DNA from 4 places in the Pantoea sp. SYBGC1 genome. Region 4 is predicted to be linked to each of the others. Evidence: predicted binding sites of a transcription regulator. Region 4 holds the regulator's gene; each other region holds the start of a gene.

Region 1 (4,320 bases), on a different contig from region 4:
GGCGCATTATAGTGCAGGCGGGGCGGGGATAACAGCGCGGCGCACGCACGCCGCGCCGGGCCATCAGGATGCGCCGGGTAATACCGCGCCCGGCTGTGAAGCGTCGCGCACAAACGGCAGGTGATCACAGGCGTGCTGACGGGCAAAACGCACAAAGGCTTCCAGCACCGGCTGACGCTGTTCGCCTTCGCGTACGGCGGCGTAGAGCCGGCTCCAGAGACCGTCGCCCAGCGTTTTAGTGACGACCAGCCCCTGCTTCTCAAAGTTCTCAACCACCCAGTGCGGCAGGGCGGCGATCCCCATCTGCGCCGAAACCATCTGAATCAGCAGCAGCGTATTGTCCACGCTTTTCAGCGCCGGGCTGACGCCGGCGGGCTGCAGAAAGTGACGCCAGACATCCAGCCGCTGGCGCTGTACCGGGTAGATCATCAGAACTTCATCAGCGAAATCCTGCGGCGTAATATGCGTGCGCTGCGCCAGCGGATGATCGGGTGCCAGCACCAGCCGCATCTCAAAATCAAACATCGGCGTATAAAACAGCCCGCTGCGCGGCAGAATATCCGAGGTCAGTACCACATCAAGCTCGCCCTGCTGCAGCGCCGGCTGCGGATCAAAGGTGACGCCGGATTTAAAGTCCATCACCACCTGCGGCCAGCTCTTGCGGAAGTTATTCAGCGCAGGCGTCAGCCACTGAATACAGCTGTGGCATTCAATGGCGATGCGCAGCGTAGCCTGCTGCTGTGGCTCATGACACGCCTGCAGCGCCTGCTGGATCTGCGGCAGTACCTGCTCTGCCAGCTGCAGTAAAATCTCACCCTGCGGCGTAAAGCGCAGCGGCTGGCTTTTACGCACAAACAGCCGGAAGCCAAGGCGCTGCTCCAGATCGCTGAACTGATGCGATAACGCAGACTGCGTCTGGTGCAGCTGCGCCGCAGCGGCGGCGAGCGAGCCGGTGTTGTGTAACGCCTGCAGCGTTCGCAGGTGTTTGAGTTCGATCATGAGAATCCTTCACAGCGGGACAAAACGGATGACGCGGTAAGCTATACACTACCCGCAGATTGTGGCGGTGTAAACATCTGGATGGCTAAATGGGAGGCTGCCGCGCGCAGAGGCAGCAAACGCGGGCGTCAAAAGCAGAACGTGCACGAAAAAGGGCGCCTCAGCGCCCCGGATAACGTTATGCGGTGGGGGCTACCCCATACTGTTTAAACCACGCCAGCATACGTTGCCAGGCATCCCGGGCCGACTCCGCATGATAGCCCGGACGATAATCAGCGTTAAACGCATGACCGGCATCCGGATAGACCACAATTTCCGCTTTGGCATTGGCGGCATGCAGCGCCTGACGCATTTTATCGATGCTCTCCAGCGGGATACCCTCATCCTGCCCGCCATACAGGCCGAGCACCGGCGCGTTGAGATCGACAGCGACATCAATCGGATGCTTCTGCTGCTTCAGCGTTTTTTCCCCTTCCAGGCGGCCATACCACGCGGCTGCGGCACGCACCTGAGGATTGTGTGCGGCAAACAGCCAGCTGATGCGCCCGCCCCAGCAGAAGCCGGTAATCGCCAGACGTCGAATATCGCCATCGTGCCGTGCAGCCCAGTTTGCCGCATGATCGAGATCGGCAAGCACCTGGCTGTCGGGCACTTTGCTTACCAGCTCGCTGAGCAGCGTCGGGATATCGTGATACTCCTGCGGATCGCCTTCGCGGAAATAGAGTTCCGGCGCCACTGCGAGGTAGCCCTCCAGTGCCAGGCGGCGACACAGATCGCGGATATGCTCATGTACGCCAAAAATTTCCTGAACCACCAGTACCACCGGCAGCGTACCGCTGAATGATTTAGGTCGTGCGTACCAGGCAGGCAGATTTTCACCCTGGCTGGGAATAGAGGTCTCGCCACACTGAATCGCATCGCTTTGGGTAATGATTGTGCTGCTGGCGGCGGGCTGCGCCGCTGAGGCGAAGCCACCCGGGGTCGATTCTTGTGCCATATTTTCTGTGGTTTTCATGGTTCTCTCCGTGCTGGCAGGTGCGCAATCAGGTAACTATAGCCTGGTCATAATGGCCGGATGGTTACAGGGTAAAAGGAACAGATTCTCAGATGCGGCTTCTGTATTAACATTGCCGCTGAAGCTTACGCAGCACCGTGCCGGATAAATGTGCGAAACGGCGCATCATATTGTGACAAAAATCACAAATAGTGCGGTTAGTAATGTAACTTTCATTATTCGAAGTGAGAGATATCACATATTTGTCGCGCTGCCTCACGTAGAGTGCGCGTCACAATACTTAATTAGCAGGAGTCTGATATGACCCAGTCTGACGTTTTCCACCTTGGTATCACTAAAGCTGACCTGAAAGGCGCTACGCTGGCGATTGTCCCGGGCGACCCGGAGCGGGTGAAAAAAATCGCTGCGCTGATGGAGAATCCGCAGCATCTGGCGTCGCATCGTGAATTCACCACCTGGCTGGCGGAGATCGACGGCAAGCCGGTAGTGGTCTGCTCAACCGGTATCGGTGGTCCTTCCACTTCGATTGCGGTAGAGGAGCTGGCGCAGCTCGGCGTCCGCACCTTCCTGCGCGTCGGCACCACCGGTGCCATTCAGCCGCACATTAACGTCGGTGACGTGCTGGTGACGACCGCCTCAGTACGCCTGGATGGCGCCAGCCTGCACTTTGCTCCGATGGAGTTTCCGGCCGTGGCCGATTTTGCCTGTACCACGGCGCTGGTCGCGGCGGCAGAAGAGTGCGGCGCGCGTACCCATATCGGCATCACTGCCTCTTCTGATACCTTCTATCCGGGCCAGGAGCGTTACGACACCTTCTCTGGTCGTGTGGTCAATCGCTTTCAGGGCTCCATGCAGGAGTGGCAGGCGATGGGCGTACTTAACTATGAGATGGAATCCGCTACACTGTTAACCATGTGCGCCAGTCAGGGACTGCGTGCCGGCATGGTGGCTGGCGTCATTGTGAACCGTACGCAAAAAGAGATCCCGGACGCGGCAACCATGAAGCAGACCGAGAGCGACGCCGTGAAAATTGTGGTGGAAGCCGCGCGTCGCTTACTGTAGTGCGCCAGTTGGCAATGGATGCGGGACCCGCCTCACAGGGAACTCAGTTGCTGACGAATAAGGATGCGCACCTATTCAGCGAACTCCGGGATCCCTTTTATGCGCAAAACCTTCTCCGCTCCCCGTTCCGCCTCTGTCAATAATCCCGCTGCTGCGCAGGCGCGCGTTGAACACGCCGCCGCGCAGTTTCGCCAGGCGATGGCCGACGGCGACTACGCGCAGGCGCGTCAGTGCTGTGAAGCGGTATTGCGGGTAATGCCGAACCATATGCAGGTGCTCAGCGACTATGCGCTGACGCTGATGCGCACCGGCGACTATAAAAAATCGTACAAAATCTATCAGAAAATCTGCCAGGCGCCTGACGCACAGCGTGCACAGGCTTCGGAAACCTGGCTGGATGGCCTGACTGAGGTCTGCGGCTGGCTGGATAAGCCGGATGAGGTGGCGCGCTACGGCCTGGCTTCGCTGATGCACTCTGATGCCCGCTTTTCTGCCGGACAAAAGCAGCCGTTTCCGGCTGATGCGCCACCGGCGTTTAACCCGCACAATCCGGCGGAAAACAGTATTGCGTTCAGCCTGTATGGCAATCAGCCGCGCTACTGCGAAACGCTGATTAAGAACGTTGAGGTCGCGCGCGAGCTCTATCCGGCATGGCACTGTCGCGTCTATCTGGATGAAAGCGTGCCGCAGCACGTCTGGCAGCGCCTGCAGCAGGCCGGCGCGCAGCTGGTGGATATGTCGCACGAAAAGGAGATTCAGCCTACGCTCTGGCGCTTTCTGGTGATGGATGACCCCACGGTCAGGCGCTTTATCATTCGCGACGCCGACTCGCTGCTGTCAGAGCGCGAAGCCGCGGCCGTGCAGGCCTGGCTCGACTCGCCGTTCTGGTTTCATCATATGCGTGACTACTTTACCCATACTGAACTGCTGCTGGCCGGAATGTGGGGCGGCTGTCACGGCGTCTTCCGCAACCTTGCGCAGCAGATGCGTGACTTTATGGCGCGCTACACCGGCAATCAGCGCTTCACCGATCAATATTTCCTCAAGGTGGCGCTGTGGCCCACCGTTCGCACCAGCCTGCTCAGTCATGACGATCTTTTTCATTTTCATCAGGCGCAGCCGTGGCCCGCTCACGCCCCCGTTCGCTGGCAGACGGACCATTTTCATGTTGGCAGTAACGCCGGCTATGCCAGCATGACCGGTAAGGCCACTGCCCCCTGCAACGGGACGCAGCAGGTTGAACT
Region 2 (4,320 bases), on a different contig from region 4:
CCTAAGCAGGAAGAGTTCCCGTACACCGTACGCGTTGTATCAGAAATCACTGAATCAAACGGTTCTTCTTCTATGGCTTCCGTTTGCGGTGCTTCACTGGCACTGATGGACGCAGGCGTACCGATCAAAGCAGCCGTTGCCGGTATTGCTATGGGTCTGGTGAAGGAAGATGAGAAGTTTGTCGTGCTGTCTGACATCCTGGGCGATGAAGATCACCTCGGCGATATGGACTTCAAAGTAGCAGGTAGCCGTGAGGGTATTACCGCGCTGCAGATGGACATCAAAATCGAAGGCATCACCCGCGAAATCATGCAGGTTGCGCTGAACCAGGCTAAAGGTGCGCGTCTGCATATCCTGAGCGTCATGGAACAGGCTATCAGCACGCCGCGTCAGGAAATCTCTGAGTTCGCACCGCGTATTTACACCATCAAGATCAGCTCTGACAAGATCAAAGATGTGATTGGTAAAGGCGGCTCGGTAATCCGTGCGCTGACCGAAGAGACCGGCACTACCATTGAAATCGAAGATGACGGCACTGTAAAAATCGCTGCGACCGACGGTCAGAAAGCGAAAGAAGCAATCCGTCGTATCGAAGAGATCACCGCTGAGATCGAAGTGGGCCGCATCTACTCCGGTAAAGTTACCCGTATCGTTGATTTCGGTGCGTTCGTGGCTATCGGTGGCGGTAAAGAAGGTCTGGTTCATATTTCTCAGATCGCCGATAAGCGCGTAGAGAAAGTGACCGATTACCTGCAGATGGGTCAGGAAGTACCGGTTAAGGTGATGGAAGTTGACCGTCAGGGCCGCGTACGTCTGAGCATCAAAGAGGCAACTGAGCAGAAGCCGGCAGAAGCTGCTGCTGCTGTGGACGCTTCTGACGCTGAATAAGCGTGTCCTGATTAGCCCCTTTCTGCCCGGCAGAAAGGGGTGTTTGTATACTCTGGTAGCGTCAACTCACGGTCGCTGTGCCGATAAGTTGACACTGCCAGGGTATCATCGCGAGGGCGGGAACCCTTGTGCATAGCAGGCGGATGACAGGATGGTTATCCCAATGTTTGTATCGGGAGTGGGAAATGAAGCCTTTTTTGCGCTGGTGTATTGTTGCGACAGCTATTTCGCTGGCAGGATGCAGCAACTCCAATTGGCGTAAGAACGAAGTTCTGGCAGTACCTTTGCAGCCCACACTGCAGCAAGAGGTCATTCTGGCGCGAATGGAACAAATTCTTGCCAGTCGGGCCCTGACCGACGATGAACGCGCACAGCTGTTATATGAGCGCGGAGTGTTGTATGATAGTTTGGGTCTGAGGGCACTGGCGCGGAACGATTTCTCGCAAGCGCTGTCTATAAGACCAGATATGCCAGAAGTGTTTAACTATCTTGGTATATACTTAACGCAGGCTGGCAACTTTGATGCCGCCTACGAAGCGTTTGATTCTGTACTTGAGCTTGATCCAACTTACAATTATGCGCATTTAAACCGCGGTATCGCTCTCTACTACGGTGGTCGATACAGGTTAGCGCAAGATGATCTGCTGGCGTTTTATCAAGACGATCCTAACGATCCGTTCCGCAGCCTCTGGCTCTATCTCACTGAAAGCGAGATAGATAAAGACCAGGCTAAAGTAGCGCTGAAACAGCGTTATGACAAAGCGGCTAAGGACCAATGGGGATGGAATATTGTCGAGTTCTACCTGGGCGACATCAGTGAAAAAACATTGATGGAACGTCTCAAGGCGGACGCAACGGATAACACCTCGCTCGCTGAACATCTCAGTGAAACCAACTTCTATTTAGGTAAGTACTACCTAAGTCTGGGGGAGAAGGATGACGCGAAAGCGTTGTTCAAACTGGCGGTGTCTAACAACGTTAACAACTTTGTTGAACACCGATACGCATTGTTGGAACTGGCGCAACTTGGCCAGACACAAGACGATTTATCAGAATCTGACCAGCAATAGCTGACGAACTTTTATTGCCTGTTGTACCTGTAAAGTCATCATCTCCAGAGGTGAGGGCTTTTCTGTTCGTCAAAACTTCTAATTTGAGCCGGTTCACACTTTTTGATGAAAATGACTGAAAATTTTCACGACGAGTTATGTAGACTGGCCGCCGCAATCTAAGAGGCACGTGTACTACATGACTGATATTCAAACCACTTTTGCTGATCTGGGCCTGAACGCCGACATCCTCGAATCTCTGAACGGTATGGGCTACGTTAAGCCTTCCCCAATCCAGGCTGAGTGTATTCCTCACCTGCTGGCGGGCCGCGATGTTCTGGGTATGGCGCAGACCGGTAGTGGTAAAACCGCGGCGTTCTCACTGCCGCTGTTAAACAACGTTGATCCTTCTGTCCGCGCACCACAGATCCTGGTGCTGGCACCGACCCGCGAACTGGCGGTGCAGGTGGCTGAAGCAATGACAGAATTCTCTAAACATATGCGTAACGTCAACGTCGTGGCCCTGTATGGCGGCCAGCGTTATGACGTACAGCTGCGCGCCCTGCGTCAGGGACCACAGATTGTTGTGGGTACCCCGGGCCGCCTGCTGGACCACCTGAAGCGTGGTACTCTGGACCTCTCTAACCTGCGTGGTCTGGTTCTGGACGAAGCTGATGAAATGCTGCGTATGGGCTTCATCGAAGACGTTGAAACCATCATGGCGCAGATCCCGGAAGGTCATCAGACCGCACTGTTCTCTGCAACTATGCCAGAAGCGATTCGTCGTATTACCAAACGCTTCATGAAAGATCCGCAGGAAGTGCGTATCCAGTCAAGCGTGACCACGCGCCCGGATATTTCACAGTCTTACTGGACCGCTTACGGCCGTAAAACTGAAGCGCTGGTGCGTTTCCTGGAAGCAGAAGACTTCGATGCAGCCATCATTTTCGTGCGTACCAAAAACGCAACGCTGGAAGTGGCTGAAGCATTAGAGCGCAGTGGCTACAACAGTGCCGCGCTGAACGGCGACATGAACCAGGCACTGCGTGAGCAGACGCTGGAGCGCCTGAAAGATGGCCGTCTTGATATCCTGATTGCAACCGACGTTGCGGCGCGCGGTCTGGACGTTGAGCGTATCAGCCTGGTTGTTAACTACGATATCCCGATGGATGCGGAGTCTTATGTTCACCGTATCGGCCGTACCGGTCGTGCGGGCCGCGCTGGCCGTGCGCTGCTGTTCGTTGAGAACCGCGAGCGTCGTCTGCTGCGTAACATTGAACGCACCATGAAGCTGACTATTCCGGAAGTAGAGCTGCCAAACGCAGAGCTGCTGGGTGAGCGTCGTCTGGCTAAATTCGCAGCAAAAGTACAGCAGCAGCTGGAAAGCAGCGATCTGGATCAGTATCGCGCGCTGCTGAGCAAAATGCAGCCGGAAGAAGAGCTGGATATCGAAACGCTGGCGGCTGCCCTGCTGAAAATGGCTCAGGGTGAACGTCCACTGATCGTGCCAGCTGACGCACCGCGTCCGCAGCGTCGCGAGTTCCGCGATCGTGATGACCGTGCCGATCGTCCGCGTCGTGACCGCGACAGCCGTGACGGCGATCGTCCACGTCGTGAGCGTCGTGAGCGTCGTGACGTTGGCGACATGCAGCTCTATCGCATTGAAGTGGGCCGCGATGACGGCGTTGAAGTTCGCCACATTGTGGGTGCTATCGCTAACGAAGGCGATATCAGCAGCCGCTACATTGGTAACATCAAGCTGTTTGGCACGCACTCCACCATCGAACTGCCAAAAGGCATGCCGGGTGAAGTTCTGCAGCACTTCACGCGCACGCGTATTCTGAACAAGCCGATGAATATGCAGCTGCTGGGTGATGCACAGCCACACGAGCGTACTGAGCGCCGCAGCGGCGGTCGTGATTTCGGTGGCGAGCGTCGCAGCAGCGCACCGCGTGGTGATGCACCACGTGGCGAAGGCGCACCGCGTCGCTTCTCCGAGCGTCGTGAAGGTGGCCGCGAAGGCGGACGCTTTAGCCGTGAAGCGGGCCGTGGCCCACGTCGCGATGAAAGTACTTCACGTCGTCGTGATGCCTGATAGCTAAACATTAAGCAATAAAAAGGGACGCCGCATGGCGTCCCTTTTTTTATCTCTTTTACTCAACCGCTACAGCGTGCCAGCAGCTTCCATCGCCAGCGCAAACGAGCGCAGCCGCGCTTTGGGATCGAAGATCTGACCATTGACCATGATCTCATCCGCCTGCGTTTCACGCTGCAACGCTGCCAGACCGTGACGCACCTTTTCGCTGTCACCCACAATCGACATGCTCAGCGCCTGCTGCACGCCATACTGCTCTGACGGCGACCAGAGGCTATCCATATTTTC
Region 3 (4,320 bases), on a different contig from region 4:
GGCTGGCTGGCTAACAACTTCGATCCCTCTATCTCCTGGCAGGATCTGGAGTGGATCCGTGATTTCTGGGAGGGGCCGATGGTGATTAAAGGCATCCTGGATGCGGAGGATGCGCGCGATGCGGTGCGCTTTGGCGCTGACGGCATCGTGGTCTCCAACCACGGCGGACGGCAGCTCGATGGCGTGCTCTCGTCAGCGCGTGCGCTGCCGGCCATCGCCGATGCGGTTAAAGGTGATATCACCATTCTGGCAGACAGCGGCATTCGCAGCGGTCTGGATGTGGTGCGCATGCTGGCGCTCGGTGCCGACAGCGTGCTGCTGGGACGCGCCTTTATCTATGCGCTGGCGACGCACGGGCAGCGCGGCGTGGAGAATCTGCTGACGCTGATTGAAAAAGAGATGCGGGTCGCGATGACGCTGACCGGCGCAAAATCGATCGCGGATATCACACAGGATTCGCTGGTGCAGGCTAACGCCCTGCTGAGCGAGGCGGGTTTACAGCCTGCACGTCCGCGCGCGGTGCGCTGAGCCAGGCAAAACAGAGCGGGTTGTCTATACTCAGTGCTGTCCACTAACAGGAGGAATGACATGACCATTCACAAGAAAGGATCGGCCCATTGGGAAGGTGACATCAAAGGTAAAGGTACCGTCAGCACAGAGAGTGGCGTACTGAATCAGCAGCCGTATGGTTTTAATACGCGCTTTGAAGGCGAGAAAGGAACCAACCCGGAAGAGCTGATTGGTGCCGCACACGCTGCCTGTTTCTCCATGGCGCTGTCGCTGATGCTGGGCAACGCCGGCCATAAGCCGGAGAGCATCGACACCACCGCCGATGTCTCGCTGGACAAAAAAGGCGAAGGCTTTGCCATCACTAAAGTGGCACTGACCAGCACCGTGTCGCTGCCGGGCGTGGATAAAGATGCCTTTGACGAGATTATTCAGAAAGCGAAAGCAGGCTGCCCGGTATCGCAGCTGCTGAATGCGGAAATCACGCTGGATTACACGCTGAATAACTGATTGCGTCACGCGCAACGGTCAATGTTTTAACGATGCGCCTGCGGGCGCATCGTTGTTTCTGCACTCAGGCATACTCTGCATCATGCAGCGCTTCGCGTACGTTACGCAGGCTGCTGCGCGCAATACGATACGCCTTGCGCGGATCGCCCGCCACAAACTCAAACGTGGGTGAATAGTAGAAGGGAAGCCAGCCATCGAAGCCATTTTCCCACTCCCAGCGCACCGGGCAGGGCCAGAGGATACCGTCATACAAAATGTAATAAACCCAGCGTCCGGCAGGACGGCGGGGGCGCGATTTCTTCATGGGATTCACAACGATGATAGTGTAAAACAGCTTATATTTTGAACCTTATTGCCAGCGCTTGCAATGGCGACTGGCTAAAATGTGAGCAGTATAGTAAATCCTGGCCTCAATTCAGCGATGAACCTCGCCACACAGCAAGACCACGTTGGGACGGACTTTATAGATGCGATTGGCCATGGTTTCACAGGCCGCTTTTGTCGGATAAATACGCTCTGATACCGGCAACGCGTCACAGGCATCGTGCCCGCAGGCACTCACTAATAAAACAAAACCAATCAGCATAACCGGGCTCCTTTAACACCTTCGCGCTGGTACGGAATGTGTGGCTGTGTGTTCCCTTTTTTGATCCAGTATAGACAATTGGCTCACAGGTCAATGAACACCCCGAGCGGCTTTTTTATCCGAACGGTCTGCCAGCAGCGCGCTGCGCATCCAAACCCGGCATAATCCAGGCTAAACTGTGCAGCTGACCCCTTTTAAACGAGTGAGAAAAGCATGTCTGATATTGCCCATCCTGCCAGCAGTCCAAAACAGGCTGCTCTGCAGCTGGTTATCGAACTGGTCCGTGCCGGAAAATTAAGCCCTCTGCATGGCGATGCGTCAAATATGATCTCCATTTATGAGCAGTTCAAGAGTCACTTTGAAGCGGATAAACATAAAGATTCTGCTATCTCCTGACAAACTCAGCCGTCCGGCACGTTCTGCTGCAGCGAACCAACGCTGCGGCACCGGCCAGACGGCTGTTTCATACGATTATGCCCCTGGCCCTGTATAATCACTCTCCTGCACTATTTCTCTGCCAGTTAATTTATCCGGATTGAGTTTTGATATTTCTCACACTTTCTGTATCCAGATCTGAAACCGGTTGCAGAAAATCTTCTGGCTGTGTATTCGTTAATTAAACATCATTCAAAGGAAACGATCATGCCAAAGATTTTACTGTGCTGTGCCGCCGGAATGTCCACCAGCATGGTGGTGCAGAAAATGGAAAAAGCGGCAAAAGAGCAGGGTGTTGATGTTGAGATAAAAGCCGTAGGTATAGAGGAGTTTAATGAAGAAATTCAGGGTGTTGATTGCTGCCTGCTGGGCCCGCAGATCAAATATAAACTGGCTGATTTCGCTCCAATAGCCCAGCAGCTTAATAAGCCTATCGCCGTCATAAATAGCATGGATTACGGCATGATGAACGGCGAAAAAATATTAGCCGATTCATTAAAGCTGATTCACGCCTGAAAATAACGCCCGCACTCAAATAATTCTTCCGCCTGCGCAGCTGCTGCGCAGGTTAATTCTCTTGTTGCCTGTCGCAAGGAGCTTGCTCATGAGCAGCATCAGTGAATCTTTATTTGGCGTCATTGAAAACCGTATCAGTCCATTCGCCGGACGCCTCTCCAGCCAGCGTCACGTTATCGCGATCCGCGATGGCTTTATCGCTTCTATGCCGTTTCTGATTGTCGGCTCGTTTATGCTGCTGTTTGCTCATCCGCCATTCTCTGCCGACAGTTCATGGGTTTTCGCACAGTGGTGGCTGGGTATGGTGCAGGCGCATGAAGCGCAGATCATGATGCCCTACAACATGACAATGGGCATTATGGCGCTCTATATCGCCAGCGCTATCGCCTATAACCTGGCCACCAGCTACAAAATGAATGGTTTTATGGCGGCGAGCCTGTCGCTGATGGCTTTTCTGGTGGTGGCCGCTCCCCAGAGTGATAAGACACTGCCGGTAGGCTCGCTCGGCGGGGAAGGGATCTTCACCGCGATTCTGGTGGCGCTGTTCGCCACGGAAATGATGCATTTCCTGCAGAAACACCATATCGGCTTTAAGCTGCCCGAGCAGGTTCCGCCGAAAATCCGCCAGTCGTTCGATCTGCTGATCCCAATTGTCGCCATTTTCCTTACGCTGTTTCCGCTCAGCCTGTGGGTGCAGGCGCAGTTTGGCATGCTGCTGCCACAGGCGATTATGGCCATCTTCGCGCCGGTCATCTCCGCATCTGATTCACTGCCTGCAGTACTGATTGCGGTGCTTTTGTGCCATATGCTGTGGTTTGCCGGCATTCATGGTGCGGTGATCGTAGGAGGCATTCTGCAGGCGTTCTGGCTGACCAATCTCGGGCTGAATCAGCAGGCGCTGAACGCCGGTGAGCCGGTCATGCACGTGTTTATTGAACCTTTCTGGCAGTTTTTCATTGTGATAGGCGGATCGGGTTCCACTATGGGGCTGGTGCTGCTTTATCTGCGCAGCCGTTCAGCGCACCTGCGTTCAATTGGCAAACTGAGCATTGTGCCCAGCATGTTTAACATCAACGAGCCGGTGATATTTGGCTCACCGGTGGTGATGAACCCTATTCTGTTTATTCCGTTTCTGCTTGCGCCGCTGGTTAACGCCGTAATCGCCTGGACCGCCACCAAAACTAATCTGATTAATCATGTTATCTCACTGGCGCCGTGGACCACGCCCGCTCCGATTGGCGCCGCCTGGTCAACCGGCTGGGACTGGCGCGTGATCGTGCTGATTGCCGTGCTGGTGGCGATTGCCACGCTTATTTACTACCCGTTTTTCAGGATGTATGAGCGCCAGCTGCTGCAACAGGAGCAGGAGCAGGCCGCCGCGGCACAACTGGCTAAGGAGTCATAATGGAAATTGATGAAACCACGGTAATGGAGCTGATTATTCAGGCGGGAGAGGCGCGCTCCTGCGCCATGCAGGCGCTGCGTGCGGCGCGTAAGCAGGCGTGGAGTGAAGCGGACGCACAGCTCACGGCCGCTACGCAGGCGGCGAAAGCGGCGCACCGTATCCAGACCGAACTGATTGGTGCTGATGAGGGCTGCGGCAAAATTCCGGTCAATTTAATTATGGTACATGCCCAGGATCATCTGATGAACGCCATGCTCTGTCGCGAACTGGCAGAAGAGATCATTCAGCTGCGTCGTGAACTGGCGGCGCAACACTAAGGAGCAGCTATGCAGCATCATAATCCCGGTGCGTTTCCGGATGG
Region 4 (4,320 bases):
GCTGGCCGGGGTGGAAGCGCGGCGGCAGCAGTTTACCGACGCGCTGACGGCGCTGGATAGTGAGCTGGACATCTTTAGCGAAATTCGCGGAAAGGGTCTGCTGATGGGCGCGGTACTGAAACCGGAACATGCCAGTAAAGCCCGCGATATTCTCAATGCGGCAGCGGCAGAAGGCGTGATGATCCTGACCGCCGGCAGCGACGTGATCCGCTTTGTACCGTCGCTGGTTATCACTCCGGAGGAGATCGACGCCGGAATGACACGCTTTGCCGCCGCGCTGCGCAGGGTTATTGCAGCCTGATTATCCTTTCGGACGAATAGCCCGCAGCCAGCGGCCATGATGCGGTCGCTGGCTCCACGCCAGAGAGGAGATGGTGTGCATGACGCTGAGATGCTGCAGAATGCGTTTAACATGCTGCTCGACAATCGTCACCGGCCCCTCATGCAGGTTTTCCGGCGCCTCCATAACGTTGCTCTCACTGCCCGGCCCGTCGTAGATCAGCCGCTGCTGACAGCGCTGCAGGGCAATTTCGCACGACTGCAGATAGCGCTCTGCCAGAGCCGGGGTCAGCATAGTGTGCTCACGCGCCAGAATAGTCATGGCGTTAATATGCTCTACGATGAACTGACTGTGCGTGACCCACAGCCGCATATCCTTCAGATACTGCGCGTTAAAACCGGGCTCGCTGGTCGCCTGATTCAGCGCATTAAACAGCGCGTTATGCGCCTGGTTAACCTTTACCCGCTGGTAAGCCAGTTTTTCCGGCGCGTGTTCCGGCCCCAGCAGCATGCGCAGCGCCTCCTGATACGCCTCCAGCGCATCGTGCGCATTCTGGCGCAGCAGGCCACTTTGCCACTGCGGCCATAGCCAGATCATACCGGCGAAGGCGATCAGGCAGCCCATCAGCGTATCCATCATCCGCGGCAGCAGGAACTGAGCGCCATTCAGCGACAGCAGCTGCAGCGAGTAGACCGCCGTCACGGTAAAGCCAATCATCGACCAGCCATAATATTTGCGCGTCACCAGATAACTGGCCAGCGTGATTGCCAGCATAAACAGCAACGCGATCGATTCCGGTACGGCGAAGCGCAGCGATGCGGCGGCAATCAGCAGCCCGGCAAAGGTGCCGAGCGCCCGGTGCTGAATGCGCACGCGCGTGGCGCTGTAGCCGTTCTGGCTGACAAACATAATGGTCATCAGGATCCAGTAGGGCTTGGGAATATTAAAAAACAGCGCAACCGAGCTGCCAAACATCAGCATAACGGCAAAGCGGGCCGCGCTGCGCAGCGCGCCGGACCTGAACGACAGATAGCTGCGCAGGGCGGGCAGCAGCGGCAGGCGCCGCTGGCGATCGGCCATCAGGTCGCGCGTATAGAGCGGTTTCTGGGTGCGCAGCACGCGGGCGATGCGGCTGAAATGATAAAGGCAGAAGTGGCCAACCGGATTATCCGGATGCTGCCGCGCAATTTTTTCCAGTGCGCCGAGCGGCTTTTCCATCTGAAAGCGGGCGGGCAGCTGGTGATAGAGAATGGCATCGGCCAGCAGCCTGAGCTGTGCCGAAATGGTTTTTGCATTCCAGCGGATAACCGCTTCCGCATGACTCTGTTCTACCAGCTTTTGCACTTTCTCCGGCTGGTGCAGGCTGACAGCGATATGCTCCTGCAGATCCAGCGCCACCTGAAAAGCGCGCGTCAGCCGCTTATGGCTGTTATCGCGGCTGGCAGAAAGCATATGCATCTGCTGATAGCAGGTGGTGATCAGGTCAACCGCTTTCTGCTGGCGCGCCAGCAGCGGCGGCAGCGCTTTTTCCGGATCGGTCAGCTGCGTCAGCAGGGTATATTTGGCATCGCAGTAGTCAGCCAGCTCACGATAGAGCAGGCTCAGCGTTTCACGCATGGGCTGCTCTTTCCACAGCCAGTACCAGAACCAGTTAAACAGGCCATACCAGAACGTGCCGCCGATATAGAGCAGCGGCGGCACCCAGATCGGCATGCGCCCTACCAGACTCAGCGTAAAGATCGCTGCAATCAGCGTGCCGGGCAGCAGACGCCCGTGCAGCGGACTGATTTCGCCCGTCACGCCAATCAGCAGCGGCAGCGCCAGCATAATAAGCGGCAGCGGAACCGCGGCGTTGGTGAGGTACTGGATCAGAAAACTGCCGGTGGCGAAAAGCGTACCGCCCACGATCAGGCGTTTGAAAAAGCGTTTATGCGGCGTATCAAGGCCGGCAATATTGCAGCAGGCGGGGACCAGCGAGAACAGCAGGCCTTTTTGCAGATCGCCACACAGCCATCCCAGCGCGACAGGCAGGCACAATACCAGCGTCTGACGCAGAGCGTAATTGACTTCGGGATGATAGATGATTCGGCGCCACATCAGCTTATCGCAAACAGAAACGGCGTGATGGTGCCATCACGCCGTGGGGGGTGAAACAGCTTAGCGGGTGCCGTAAACGACGATGGTTTTACCGTGTGCGGAGATCAGGTTCTGATCCTCCAGCATTTTCAGGATGCGACCAACGGTTTCCCGTGAGCAACCCACGATCTGACCAATCTCCTGACGGGTAATTTTAATCTGCATACCGTCGGGGTGGGTCATGGCATCCGGCTGTTTAGCCAGATTAAGCAGCGTCTGTGCAATGCGGCCGGTAACATCCAGGAAAGCCAGGTTACCCACCTTTTCTGATGTCACCTGCAGGCGACGTGCCATCTGCGCCGACAGGCGCATCAAAATATCCGGGTTAACCTGAATCAGCTGACGAAATTTTTTGTAGGAAATTTCAGCAACTTCACAGGCTGTTTTCGCACGCACCCAGGCACTGCGCTCCTGGCCCTCTTCAAACAGGCCGAGTTCGCCGATGAAATCTCCCTGATTCAGATAGGAGAGGATCATCTCTTTGCCTTCTTCATCTTTAATCAGTACCGCAACGGAACCTTTAACGATGTAGTAGAGCGTTTCTGCTTTTTCACCCTGATGGATCAGCGTGCTTTTGGATGGATATTTGTGAATATGGCAATGGGACAGGAACCATTCGAGTGTAGGGTCTGTTTGCGGTTTGCCGAGAACCATTCGCTATTATCCTCTATTGTAATCGTGCCCAAAACACAGGGGCATTCATTCCCTGTCAGGCGATGAAATCGTCCAGCGCGTCCTGTTAATAAAAATTATCCGGGCGGATGTGTAAGCTCTGCTTTTGATTCTGCCCGTCCTCATCAGCCACGACGAAGAAATTTTCAGCTCTGTTTGTAGCACAGCTTTTGCAGGCTGTCTTGTGTTGTCTCGCTTCAGCAGGCGGGCGATTGCTGTTTGCCGGATGAACGCGTACTCTGGCGCAAAACGCCGCTTCAGGAGAAAGAATAATGCAGGCACGTGTGAAATGGGTGGAAGGGCTGACCTTTCTCGGAGAATCCTCATCAGGACATCAGTTATTAATGGACGGGAATTCAGGCGATAAAGCGCCAAGCCCGATGGAGATGGTACTGATGGCCGCCGGCGGCTGCAGCGCGATCGATGTGGTTTCGATTCTGCAAAAAGGGCGTAATGATGTGGCTGACTGTGAGGTCAAACTGACTTCAGAGCGGCGCGAAGAAGCACCACGTATTTTTACACAGATTAACCTGCATTTTATCGTCAGCGGCAAAGCGCTGAGCGAGAAAGCGGTGGCACGGGCGGTTGATCTGTCGGCAGAAAAATATTGCTCAGTGGCAATCATGCTTGGCAAAGGGGTGGAGATCACCCACAGTTATGAAGTGGTCGCGCAGTAATCGGTGCCGGTGCGCATAAATGCGCACCCTACGATGGCTGGTGCTGTCATTTGTGAAACATGGCACTATACCCTGCAGGGTCGCCATTTATGGCGACCGATGCCACATAGTCTGGCAGATATGGCCTCTACTCTATCCGTTTTCCTTCAATCAGCCGCTGCACCAGTGGCATCATGATCAGCTCCATCGCCAGTCCCATTTTGCCGCCCGGTACCACCAGCGTATTCATATGCGAAATAAACGATCCCTGAATCATCGCCAGCAGATAGGGGAAAGCGATACCTTCCAGGCCGCGAAAATGGATCACAACAAAACTCTCATCGAGTGAGGGGATCTCGCGCGCCGCAAACGGGTTAGAGGTATCAACCGTCGGTACACGCTGAAAGTTAAGATGCGTGCGCGAAAACTGCGGCGTGATGTAGTTGATATAATCTTCCATCGACCGAACCACAGAGTCCATCACCGCTTCGCGCGAATGGCCCCGTTCGCTGGTATCGCGTACCAGTTTCTGTATCCACTCAAGATTGACGATCGGCACCACGCCCACCAGCAGAT

What was found. Region 4 encodes CRP, which controls carbon source genes, mostly activating them, when cyclic AMP is high. Its sites were predicted from a motif close to ATGTGANNNNNNTCACAT; they were not measured.
Region 1: udp (uridine phosphorylase) is a predicted target of CRP. The motif match lies at 2,237-2,254, and genes of this name have one in related genera.
Region 2: yrbN (protein YrbN) is a predicted target of CRP. The motif match lies at 2,040-2,057, and genes of this name have one in related genera.
Region 3: AC2CF9_RS08990 (PTS sugar transporter subunit IIB) is a predicted target of CRP. The motif match lies at 2,144-2,161, and genes of this name have one in related genera.

What each region holds. Positions count from the first base shown of each region.
Region 1 covers NZ_JBXUNM010000006.1:177,229-181,548, forward strand. Annotated here, with positions in the region: gene metR (HTH-type transcriptional regulator MetR) at 64-999, opposite strand; gene AC2CF9_RS12505 (dienelactone hydrolase family protein) at 1,178-2,014, opposite strand; gene udp (uridine phosphorylase) at 2,315-3,076, shown strand; gene AC2CF9_RS12515 (tetratricopeptide repeat protein) at 3,176-4,320, shown strand, end outside.
Region 2 covers NZ_JBXUNM010000004.1:255,831-260,150, reverse strand. Annotated here, with positions in the region: gene pnp (polyribonucleotide nucleotidyltransferase) at 1-888, shown strand, start outside; gene nlpI (lipoprotein NlpI) at 1,074-1,958, shown strand; gene yrbN (protein YrbN) at 2,064-2,120, shown strand; gene AC2CF9_RS10210 (DEAD/DEAH family ATP-dependent RNA helicase) at 2,137-4,032, shown strand; gene AC2CF9_RS10205 (luciferase-like monooxygenase) at 4,102-4,320, opposite strand, start outside.
Region 3 covers NZ_JBXUNM010000003.1:350,987-355,306, reverse strand. Annotated here, with positions in the region: gene lldD (FMN-dependent L-lactate dehydrogenase LldD) at 1-528, shown strand, start outside; gene AC2CF9_RS09010 (OsmC family protein) at 589-1,017, shown strand; gene AC2CF9_RS09005 (hypothetical protein) at 1,082-1,321, opposite strand; gene AC2CF9_RS09000 (hypothetical protein) at 1,433-1,603, opposite strand; gene AC2CF9_RS08995 (hypothetical protein) at 1,817-1,999, shown strand; gene AC2CF9_RS08990 (PTS sugar transporter subunit IIB) at 2,246-2,554, shown strand; gene AC2CF9_RS08985 (PTS sugar transporter subunit IIC) at 2,643-3,959, shown strand; gene AC2CF9_RS08980 (PTS lactose/cellobiose transporter subunit IIA) at 3,959-4,276, shown strand; gene AC2CF9_RS08975 (glycoside hydrolase family 1 protein) at 4,286-4,320, shown strand, end outside.
Region 4 covers NZ_JBXUNM010000009.1:19,679-23,998, reverse strand. Annotated here, with positions in the region: gene argD (bifunctional acetylornithine/succinyldiaminopimelate transaminase) at 1-301, shown strand, start outside; gene AC2CF9_RS14400 (YccS/YhfK family putative transporter) at 302-2,377, opposite strand; gene crp (cAMP-activated global transcriptional regulator CRP) at 2,438-3,070, opposite strand; gene AC2CF9_RS14390 (OsmC family protein) at 3,361-3,765, shown strand; gene AC2CF9_RS14385 (phosphoribulokinase) at 3,893-4,320, opposite strand, start outside.